DNA from 2 places in the Bradyrhizobium sp. Ses1 genome. Region 1 is predicted to be linked to the other one. Evidence: riboswitches for the same ligand, from Rfam matches in the RefSeq annotation. Region 1 holds a riboswitch; the other holds the start of a gene.

Region 1 (5,320 bases):
GCCTGATGGTGGGCACGTCGCTGCGCTCCTTTGCCCACCCTACAATTCCGCGCTCGCAATGACGCGAAGCGTCTCACAACGGCGCGTCGTCGGGGCCGTAGCGATCGCGCTTCGGTGTGGCGATGTCGCCGTCTTCGTAGTCGTCGTCCTCGTCGTGACGCGCAGGTGGAGGCGGCGGCTTTGGCTTGCCGCCTTCCTGCTTCGGAGGTTGGCTTCTCTTCCCGATCCCGCCCATGTCGATCTCCCGCCATCACGACATAATGGCTGATTCGGGCGGAACAAGCCGGTCCGCGCGTGGCTCGCGGACCGGCCGATCGCTTCAGAACGTGGCGCCGGCCTTCACCAGGAAAGTCCGACCCGGCAGCGGATAGGCGCTGAAGCGGCCGGGCGTGAAGTTCGAGGCGATGGCGTAGTCGTAATAGAGCGCATTCAGGACGTTGTTGACGCTGACCGACCAGAAGAAATGCTCATAGGCGCCGCTGAGCTTGAGGTCGATCGTCGCATCGCCCGGAATGCGCGTTTGCGTATTGGCCTGGTCGTTGTCCATGACGCGCGAGCTCCAGGCGCGCAGCGTGGCATCGAACACGAGATAGTTGTCCCAGATATTCCAGGTCACGCCGAGATTGCCGGTGTAGCGCGACACCAGCGGCACATCGTTGCCCGCGAACTGTCCCTCGCGGAACACGGCGCGCGTGTAAGCCATGCCGCCGCGCAGCGACACGGTATCGCTGACGCGCAGCGAGGCCTGCGTCTCGGAGCCATAACGCCGGGTCGGATCGAGGTTGATGTTGTAGAACAGCACCGGATTGAAATGGATCTCGTTCTCGAGGTCCATGTTGTAGATGCTGGTTTGCACCTGGAAGCGGCCCGTCTTGACGCGGAAGCCGGCTTCGACGTCGTGCGAGGTCTGCGTCTTCAACTGGAAATTCTGCGGCAACGGGTTGAAGTCCGCATCGAACGCGGGTCCGGTGGACGTGCGCTCGTCGACATCGGGCGTGCGAAACGCGTGCGCGGCGCGGGCGAACACCGAGAACATTTCGGTGAAGCGATGCTCGACGCCGACATGCAGCGCGTAATTGGTCTCGCTCTGGTCGAGCGGCGTCGCCTGCGCGTCGAAGGCGAACGGCGCGTTCGGATCGTAGCGATCGCGCGCGCTGAGCCAGGTGTTCTGCACCCGCGCGCCATAGGAGAAATCGGTGGTGGGCAAGAGGCCAACCGTGTGCTGCCAATAGCCGGCGAGCGACTGCTGCGACAGGTCGTAGGTATGGATCGGCGGCACGCCCCGGAACGCGCCGCGCTGCTGGTGGAACGTTGCATCGTAATAGTCGATGCCGGTCAGGATCGACGAGGGAATCCCGAAGATCGAATTGTTGATGCTCAGCCGCGGCGTGATCGACCAGGTCTGCAACGCGGCGTCATTGTAGGTGGATGCCGCGCTGATGAATGGCGAGGTGCCGAAGAACGCGCCTTGCGTGTCCTTCTGGCGGTAGCCGCCATCGACGATCAGGTCGACACCGTTCAGGAGCGTCTTGGTGAAGCCCGCCGTCGCGCTCGCGCCCTGCTGGTTGCCATAGTCGAACGGCGTGGCGGCGCCCTTGCGATCGGTGACGAGCTGATTGACGCCGATCGAAGGATCGACCAGCCTGCCGCCGGGAAAGCCCAGCTTCTGGTCGTCGCCGGTCACCGTCAGGAAGGCTTTCAGGTCCGGCGTCGTGTAGTTGAGATTGCCGACGCCGTTGCGCTGGTCGAGCGCATTGTTCACGCGGTAGCCGTCGGACTTGATGCCGTTGCCGTAGAACGACGCCGACCATGGTCCCGAATTCATCGCGGTCGAGATCGCGGCCATGCGCTGGTTGAAGGAGCCATAGCCGGCTTCGCCGCGGATCGAGACCGGCGGGCCGCCGACACCGGTCTTGGTGACGATGTTGATCACGCCGCCTATCGCATTGTCGCCGTAGAGCACGGCGCCGCTGTTGCCGCGGGTGATCTCGATGCGCTCGATCGAATCGAGCGGGATGGTCGATAGATCCACCTGCGCCATGTCGATGTCGTTGAGCCGTCGCCCGTTGAGCAGGAACAGCGTGTTGGCGGTGGCGAACGCGCCGAAGCCGCGCAGGTCGACCGAGGTCTTGGCGCCGTTCACGCCGCCATAGAGCGATTGAAGCTGCACGCCGGGGGCCTGCGCGATGATCTCGGCCAGAACCTGGGTCGGCGAATGCGCGATGTCGTCGGCGGTGATCACGGTCGAGGACGTCCCGACAATGCCGGCAAATTGCGGGCCGCCGCCACCGCCACCGGATGAAGCTCCGCCAGCGGCGGCGCCGCCAGCGCCCGCGCCGCCGGCCGGCTGCGCGTTGGTCGGCACCTGGCCCGGCGCGGGCCGCCGGGGACCTGGAGTGCCGTCGGAAGCGGGCTTGGCACGGGTGCGGTTGTGGTCGCCGGGCGCCCTGACCTCGACCGGCGGCAATTGCTCGGAGGGCGCTTCCTGCGCCTGCGCGGCGGAAACATACAAAGCGGGCGCCAGCATGCTCGACGCGAGCAGCAGCGCGCGGCGTTGCTTGGTGACTGTGGTAGCAGAGAACATCGGCGAGACCTCGGTATGACGTCAGTGGCACGTCACAGCGAACCAAGGCTCACCATCGCGTTTCGCGCTTCAGGTGAAGCAAATGCCTGTACTCCCCGACCGACATCGTCGCGTGTGACCACGTATGACGGCAGGTCTCCTGGCTCGCGGGTCGTTACCCTTCGTCGCCTTCCCAGGACCGAGACTCCCAGTGGCATATGACGAAGGATTCACCGCATACAGTTGCGGGGGCAGCCGCGGCTTTACGGGAAGTTTCCCGGTACCGCATTCCCTTTTGATCCCGATAGGAACCGTCAGGGCCATCTAGGATTTCGGCGGCACGTGAGTCAATCCCGGCGAAACTGCGGCTCCCTGGCTCCCATACGTTTTTTTGTTCCGGTGTCGCTTGTCTGCCACCGAATTCGCTGCAAGAAGCAGGGCGCGATGAGTGCACAGGATTTCACGATAGCGGCGGGTCTGGCCGCGCGGCGGCGGTTGGGGGCGACCGTTGCAATGATTGCGTTGGTTGCCTTGCTGATGCTGATCTCGCTCGGCACCGGCCCGGTGCGGCTGTCGCCGCTGACGGTGATCGAGGCGCTGTTCGGTGGCGGCAGCGATGTCACGCAGGTGATCGTGCGCGAGATTCGCCTGCCGCGCACCATCCTGGCGTTTGCGATCGGCGCCATCCTCGGTCTGTCAGGCGCGGCGCTGCAAGGCCTGTTGCGCAATCCCTTAGCCTCGCCCTCGCTGTTCGGCGCGCCGCAATCGGCGGCGTTCGGTGCGGTGCTGGTGATCGCGCTGGGGTTGGCTGACGTCCGCTCCTATGCGCTGCCGGTCGCCGCCATCATCGCCGCATTCGGCTCGGTCTTCGTGCTGCTCGCGATCGCAGGCCGCAATGCGGGCCTCTTGATCCTGATCCTCGCCGGGCTTGCGATCTCGAGCCTTGCGGGCGCTGCGACGGCGCTGGTGATGAACCTCGCGAGCAATCCGTTCCTGGCGCTCGAGATCGCGTTCTGGCTGCTCGGCTCGCTGGAGGACCGCAGCTTCCAGCATGTCGCGCTGGCGCTGCCGTTCATCGTCGCCGGCGCGGCCATCCTGCTGTCGCAAGCCAGCGCCTTCCGCGCGCTCACGCTCGGCGAAGAGACCGCGCAAAGCCTCGGCGTCGATGTCGGCCGCCTGCGCCTGTTCGTGATCGCAGGCGTTGCGCTTGGCGTTGGTGGCGCGGTGGCGGTCACCGGCACCATCGGCTTCATCGGCCTGGTCGCGCCGCATCTGATGCGGCCCGTCATCGGCCACGATCCGGCGCGGCTGTTGGTGCCGAGCGCGCTTGCCGGCTCGGCGCTGTTGCTCGCGGCCGACATCGCGGTGCGCATCATCCCGTCGACGTCGGACATCAAGGTGGGCGTGTTGACCTCGATCATCGGCGTGCCGTTCTTCCTCTATCTCATCATGCGCGAGCGTCGCGCGCTCGGCGGAGGCGTCGCATGACGGCGCTTGTTGTAGAACACCTCAACGTCGTGCTCGCCGGCCGCCGCGTGCTCAACGATGTGTCGCTGCAACTCGCCTCCGGTCATCTCGTCGCGCTGGTCGGTCCGAACGGCGCCGGCAAAACCACGCTGCTGCGCGCGCTCGCCGGCCTCATTCCCTCCGACGGCGTCATCAAGGTGGGAGGCGAGGCGCTTGCCGCGCTGCCGCTGCGCGAACGGGCCAAGCGCTTCGGCTATCTTCCGCAAGGGCACATGGTGCATTGGCCGCTGCCGGCGCGCGACATCGTCGCGCTCGGCCGCTATCCGCATGGCGCGACCGATCCGGCGCGGCTGTCCCCGCGCGACACTGAGGCGGTGGTGCGGGCGATGCAGGCGGCCGATGTCATGGAGTTCGCGGAGCGGCGTGTCACCGATCTTTCCGGCGGCGAGCGCAGCCGCGTTGCGCTGGCGCGCGTGTTCGCGGTGGAGGCGCCGATCATCCTGGCGGACGAGCCGACCGCCTCGCTCGATCCGCGCCACCAGATCGACGTCATGAAGGGTTTGCGTGCCGCAGCCGATCAGGGCGTGCTGGTGATCGTGGTGACGCACGACCTTGGCCTTGCCGCGCGCTTTGCCGACCATGCGCTGGTGCTGGCGCAGGGCCGCCTCGCATCGCAGGGCGCGCCGGCGGATGCGCTCTCGGAAACGGTCATGGCCGATGTGTTCCGCGTCAGCGCCTTCCGCGCCGAGCATCAGCGCGAGACGGTGATCGTGCCCTGGGCGGAGATCTGATGGGCCGGCTCGCGGCATGCCTTGCAGCGCTCGTCTTGTCCACCACTGTCGCGCATGCGGCGAGCCCGCCGCGGATCGTCTCGATGAATGTCTGCAGCGATCAATTGCTGCTCTCGCTCGCCGATCCCCAGCAGATCCTGGGCCTCAGCCGCTACTCCCGCGAGGCCTGGCAATCCTTTGCCGCCGATCAGGCGCGCCGTTTCCCGATCCTTTCCGGCGGCGCGGAGGACGTGCTGGTGCTCAAGCCCGACATCGTCGTCGCCAGCCTGTTCGACAAGCGCGCAACGCGCGAGCTTCTGAAGGCAAACGGCCTCCATCTCGTCGAGTTCAGCGTGCCGCGCACGCTGGACGAGGTGAAGGACCAGATCCGCGAGATGGGCGAGATCGTGCAGCATCCGGACCGCGCGAAGGTCGCGATTGCAAGATTAGATGCCGCGATCGCCCGAGCGCGCCAGGCCGCGACCGGCAAGCACTATCGCGTGCTGCCGCTGGCGCGCCG
Region 2 (5,320 bases), on a different contig from region 1:
CTTTCCTTGAGATCGCACACGAAGCGATCGATGCGCGGAATGGCTTCCGCCGGCGCCGCCGATGCGGCAAGCCCGAGATCATCTTCCAGCCCGGCAGCGCGCGCCTCGTCGCGGATATCAGCAATCAGGCGCTGGCGCCGCGCGGGATCGAGACCGTCGGCCGTCGAGTATTCATCGAGCAATTGCTCCAGCCGCCGCAGGCCTTCCGGCATCGCAGATTTCGCAAGCGGCGGCGGCAGATGGCCGATGGTGACGGCGCCGATCCGCCGCTTGGCATGCGCGGCTTCGCCGGGATCGTTGACGATGAAGGGATAGATGACGGGCACATCGCCGATCAGCGCCTCCGGCCAGCAGGCGGACGACAGCGCGACGGATTTGCCGGGCAGCCATTCCAGCGTGCCATGCGCACCCATGTGGACGACGGCGTCGACGCGCTGCTGCCTGAGCCAGAGATAGAACGCGACATAGGCATGACGCGGCGTACGCGCGAGATCGTGATAATCGGCATCGCGATGCCTGACCTCGCCGCGTTCCGGCTGAACGGCGATGATTGCCTTGCCGCGCCGGATCGCCGCGAAATGAAATTCGCCGCCACGGCAGCTCGGGTCATCCTCGGGCGCGCCCCAGGCGCGCGCGAGATCATCCTGCAATTGGCGCGGAAGCCGAGCCAGCTCTGCGCGGTAGTCGGCGACGCTCCATATCAATTCCCGGTTCAGGAGACCATCACCGAGCGTGTGCACCGGCTGGACATCGAAACCAGCTACACCGAGATCGGAGAGCAGTCTTTCGACGGAGGCCAGCGCGTCGAGTCCGACCGCATGCGCGATCTGGTGCGGGCGGCCCGGATAGTTCGAGAGCACAATCGCCAACTGCTTCTCGCTCGCAGATTTCTCCGCAAGCCTCTGCCAAGCCACGACCCGCGCGGTAATGGCATCGACGCGCTCGTCGTCGGGCCGGTGAGCAAGATGCGTAAATTGCAGATCGGGGTCGCGCTCGGCTGCCGATTTGAAGCTCACCACGCCTGCGAACAGACGGCCATCAACCTCCGGCAACACCACATGCATCGCCAGATCACCGGGCGAGAGGCCGCGCAGCGACTCGGCCCAATCCGCCCGCCTTGCCGTGGACAGCGCCACTTGGAACAGAGGGCAAAATGCAGCATCAAACGGCGTCGCGCCGTCGTCGCCAACCGCGGAGAACGCGGTGGCATTGACGATGGCCGCCGGAGCACATTGCGCGAAATGCGCGCGCAACCAATCCACGACGCCCGCCGCCTTCAGTGAAGTGGCGAACACACCGTAGGCATCAAACCCCTTCCGCCGCAATGCTACGATCAGTGCATCCACCGGACCTGTGTCGGCGGCGGTGAGATAAGAGCGATAGAAGGTGACGATCGCACGCGGCTTCCCACCGGAATCCGGCAGCGTTGGAACGACCCCACGCGCGGGGTCGTAGAAGCCCATCTCGGGAACGTCCATCTCCCCGACGACCGGCCCCGCATAGAGACCCGACGCCAGCGCAAGCTGGGCGATCGCCGCCTGCGCTGCGACCGGCCCGCCCTTGTCGCAGAGCACTTTTAGCCGTCTGAGCGTCGAGACCGGCAAAGTCGAGAACGCATCGAGCCGCAGATCATCGCGACCATCCGCCGGCAGCACAGCAAGCGCGATACCGCGGTCCTTCGCCAATTGATGCAGCGCCGTCAGTCCATACGGCCAGTAAGACTCGCCGCCGATCAAGCGCACCAAAATGCCGCGCGCCTGCAACAGCGTTCGTTCGACATAGGTGTCAACCGACAGCGGATGACGCAGCTCCGCGAGGTTCGCAAGCCTCAGCGACGGCAGTTTCTCGCGCCCGCGCCGCCACCCGGAGGCAAACGCGGCGAGATCAGAGTCCGAAAACGAGAGCGCCACGAGATCGGCCGGATCCTGGCCGATGTCCCTGGGCGTCGCGGTCTCCTCAAGACCACGGCTCTCGCGAAAGACGACGTGCATCAGATGCCAAGTCCCGCAATACCAAGTCCCGCCTTGATCGCGGCTTCGTCGATGTCGCCGTGCTCACCGATCACGACCAGTTTTGACTGTTTCGGCCGCGCCCCCCAGGGCCTGTCGAACTGATGGCGCACCCGTTCGCCAACCGATTGCAGCAGCAGGCGCATCGGCTTGCCTTCGACCGCGATATAGCCCTTGGCACGCAGCACGTTCTGCTCGCGCGCCAGCCGCTGGATCGATGCAACCAGCGCATCGATATCGGTGACCTCCGGGAGATCGACGACGACGGACGCAAAATCATTGTGCTCGTGCTCGTCCTCGCCATCATGATGCGAGGGGCGCGCAGCGAGATCATCCTCTGCAGCTGCTTCGAGCCCCAGGATCACGCGCGCGTCAACGGCGCCATCGACGACCGGCAGCATCGGCACCCGGCGCGGCATCTCGGCCTCGATCGCTGCCTTGGCTGCTTCGAGCCCTGCCGAGCCGGCCAGGTCTGCCTTGGTGAGCAGCACGATATCGGCGCAGGCGATCTGGTCTTCGAACACCTCCGAGAGCGGCGTTTCGTGGTCGAGATTGTGATCCGCCGCGCGCTGCGCTTCCACGGCGTCCGGGTCCGGCGCAAAGCGACCGGCGGCCACGGCCTCCGCGTCGGCGAGCGCAATCACGCCATCAACGGTGATCCGCGACCGGATTTCCGGCCAGTCGAACGCCTTGAGCAGCGGCTTTGGCAAGGCCAGCCCCGATGTCTCGATCAGGATGTGGTCGGGCTTCACCTTGCGCGCGAGCAGTTGCTCCATCGCAGGAATGAAATCGTCAGCCACGGTGCAGCAGATGCAGCCATTGGCGAGTTCGACGATGTTTTCTTCCGGACAATTTGCATCAGCGCAGGATTTCAGGATCTCGCCATCGACGCCCTCGCTGCCGAACTCGTTGACGAGCACCGCAAGCTTCTTGCCGTTGGCATTGGTGATCAGATGCTGGATCAGCGTCGTCTTGCCTGATCCCAAGAAGCCGGTGACGACCGTGAGCGGGACTTTTGCGAGCGTGTTCATTCGGCGGCCTCCGGCACGATGGCGATGGAGGGAATGCGAGCAAGCGATTGCTTGCGGAAGATTTCGGGCCGGCCGCGCCATGGCACGATGCCGTCGAGCGCCGCTGCGTAAGCCGCAGCGCCCGCGATCACATCGTTTGCGTTGGCGTCGGACAGGCGACCGTAGACATAGGACCACCGTCCCGGCGCGTTGAGTGCGACCGAGCAACCCTGGGTGCAAGCCGACAGGCATTCGACGGGAACCAGATTGACGCCATCCGGCACGCCGGCATCGCGAATGGCGGCATGCAGCCGGGCGCCTGGCGTAGTCTCGCCCTCCGCAACGGTCTGGCCTGCCCGGCAGGTAATGCAGACATGAAGTGTGACGGTCATCGCCCCTTCCAGGATAAACTGCGGGAGGCGATGAGGTGCGCGAATCCATCCGAAGGAAGGCTCGCTTCCCCGTCGCGGAACACCCCGTCCGCCGGTCTCAAACGTTGCGCTGGCAGGTCTCCCGGCTAGCGGAGCAGGATTTTGTCCTTCGGTGCCCGCCTTCCCGACCCCGTTCGGGGCAGTGGCTTCGGGCATCTCTCCGGTCACGGTCGCGGGGGCGGCTGCTTTTCGAACCCAAACCTCTCGATTTGAGCTCTATCGCATTCCCTCTTCGCCTGTCGTAGGACAGGAACCAACGCAGGCCCACCATTTGCCTCTACCTGCGACTTGTCAAGCCGAAGGACCACGTCAGATGATGTCTGAACAGGATGCCGCCGAGGACGAGGATGCCGTCGCCTCCGAGGCCTCTGCAGATGCCCGCCACGCGGCGAAAATGACGAAGAAAAAGGTCGCCCGCGACAAGATCATGGCGACCAAGAGCGGCGAGAAGGGACTGATCATCGTTCATACTGGCGCAGGAAAGGGAAAATCATCCTCCGCCTTCGGCATGATCGTGCGCTGTGTCGCGCATGGCTTTCCCTGCGCCGTGGTTCAATTCATCAAGGGAGCCTGGGATACCGGCGAGCGCCGCCTGCTCACCGGACATTTCGGCGACCTCTGCCAGTTCTATGCAATGGGCGAAGGCTTTACCTGGGAAACGCAGGATCGCGCCCGCGATATCGCCGCAGCAAGGGCAGGCTGGGACAAGGCGAAGCAACTGATTCTGGGATCCAGCCTTGCGCATGGTCGTGCTCGACGAGATCAACATCGCGCTTCGGTACGACTATCTGGAGATCGCGGAGAACCTCGAAGCCACCGACGACGCATGTCGTTCTCACCGGCCTTCGCTGTCGTCGCTATCGCCGCAACTCTGCTCTGGCTAAGATAACTGTCCACGCGACCTAGGGCTCGGCGAGGCGCGCAGGCCCGGCAAGTGCAAGATCGCTTTTCTCGCATTGTCACGGATTGCCAATTTCGACGATCTCGACCCGCTCAAGCTTGAGCCCGGCATCGATCTCGTGATGGTTCGCCCCGGAGAGGCCATTCCCGGCGACGCCAGGCTTGTCATTATTCCCGGCTCGAAGTCGACACGCGGCGATCTTGCCTTCCTGCGCGCGCAAGGCTGGGATATCGATCTGCTGGCACATCACCGCCGCGGCGGTCATGTGCTCGGTGTCTGCGGCGGCTACCAGATGCTCGGGCGCAGCGTCGCCGATCCCGAAAGGATCGAGGGACCGGCGGGCGAAACGCAAGGCCTCGGGCTTCTGGATGTAACCACGGTCATGACCGAGCAGAAGACGCTCACCCGCGTAGCCGCACAACACATCGAGACCAGACAGCCGATCGATGCCTATGAGATCCATATCGGGCAAACCGATGGACCCGATCGCGCGCGTCCGTTCGCCCTGCTCGATGGCGCGCCGGAAGGCGCGATCTCGCGCGACGGACGCGTCTACGGCAGCTATCTGCACGGCCTGTCTGCGTCCGACGATTTCCGCAAGTCCTTTCTCGCGCAGCTCGACATTCCAGCGGCGGACCAACCGTATCGTGGAGAGGTAGAAAGCGCGCTCGATGCGCTTGCCGACCACATCGAGGCTCATCTCGATGTCGAAGGGCTGCTCGCGCTGGCCCGCTGACCAGGAGACGTCAGCGCGAGAGGGCCTCGCTCAGGCGAGCCCACTCGGCCTCGCCGCCCGGCAGACCCAGCCGCAACCATCGCGGTTGTTGTTCAAAGATGCGCGACCAGATGCGTGCGCCCGCAAGCCGCGCCTGCGCCGTGCGCGCGTCTTCGGTCTCATAGAGACGGAACAGCGGCGTGCCGCCAACGAGCTTCCACCCCTGCGATTTCACCGCGGCGTCGAGCCGCTGA

Evidence for each region. A riboswitch is a leader RNA that binds a small molecule or an ion and turns the genes downstream of it on or off. The one in region 1 is predicted to bind cobalamin.
Region 2: another riboswitch for cobalamin. It lies ahead of AC5ZG5_RS31230 (DUF1636 family protein); the one in region 1 lies ahead of AC5ZG5_RS08010 (TonB-dependent receptor).

Annotation. Positions count from the first base shown of each region.
Region 1 is NZ_JCAMOQ010000004.1:263,893-269,212, forward strand. It holds gene AC5ZG5_RS08005 (hypothetical protein) at 74-235, opposite strand; gene AC5ZG5_RS08010 (TonB-dependent receptor) at 320-2,584, opposite strand; cobalamin riboswitch at 2,697-2,894, opposite strand; gene AC5ZG5_RS08015 (FecCD family ABC transporter permease) at 3,077-4,051, shown strand; gene AC5ZG5_RS08020 (ABC transporter ATP-binding protein) at 4,048-4,821, shown strand; gene AC5ZG5_RS08025 (ABC transporter substrate-binding protein) at 4,821-5,320, shown strand, end outside.
Region 2 is NZ_JCAMOQ010000036.1:71,827-77,146, reverse strand. It holds gene cobN (cobaltochelatase subunit CobN) at 1-1,991, opposite strand, end outside; gene cobW (cobalamin biosynthesis protein CobW) at 1,991-3,040, opposite strand; gene AC5ZG5_RS31230 (DUF1636 family protein) at 3,037-3,411, opposite strand; cobalamin riboswitch at 3,506-3,723, opposite strand; partial or broken gene AC5ZG5_RS31225 (cob(I)yrinic acid a,c-diamide adenosyltransferase) at 3,767-4,293, shown strand; partial or broken gene AC5ZG5_RS31220 (cobyric acid synthase) at 4,353-5,087, shown strand; gene cobD (threonine-phosphate decarboxylase CobD) at 5,098-5,320, opposite strand, start outside.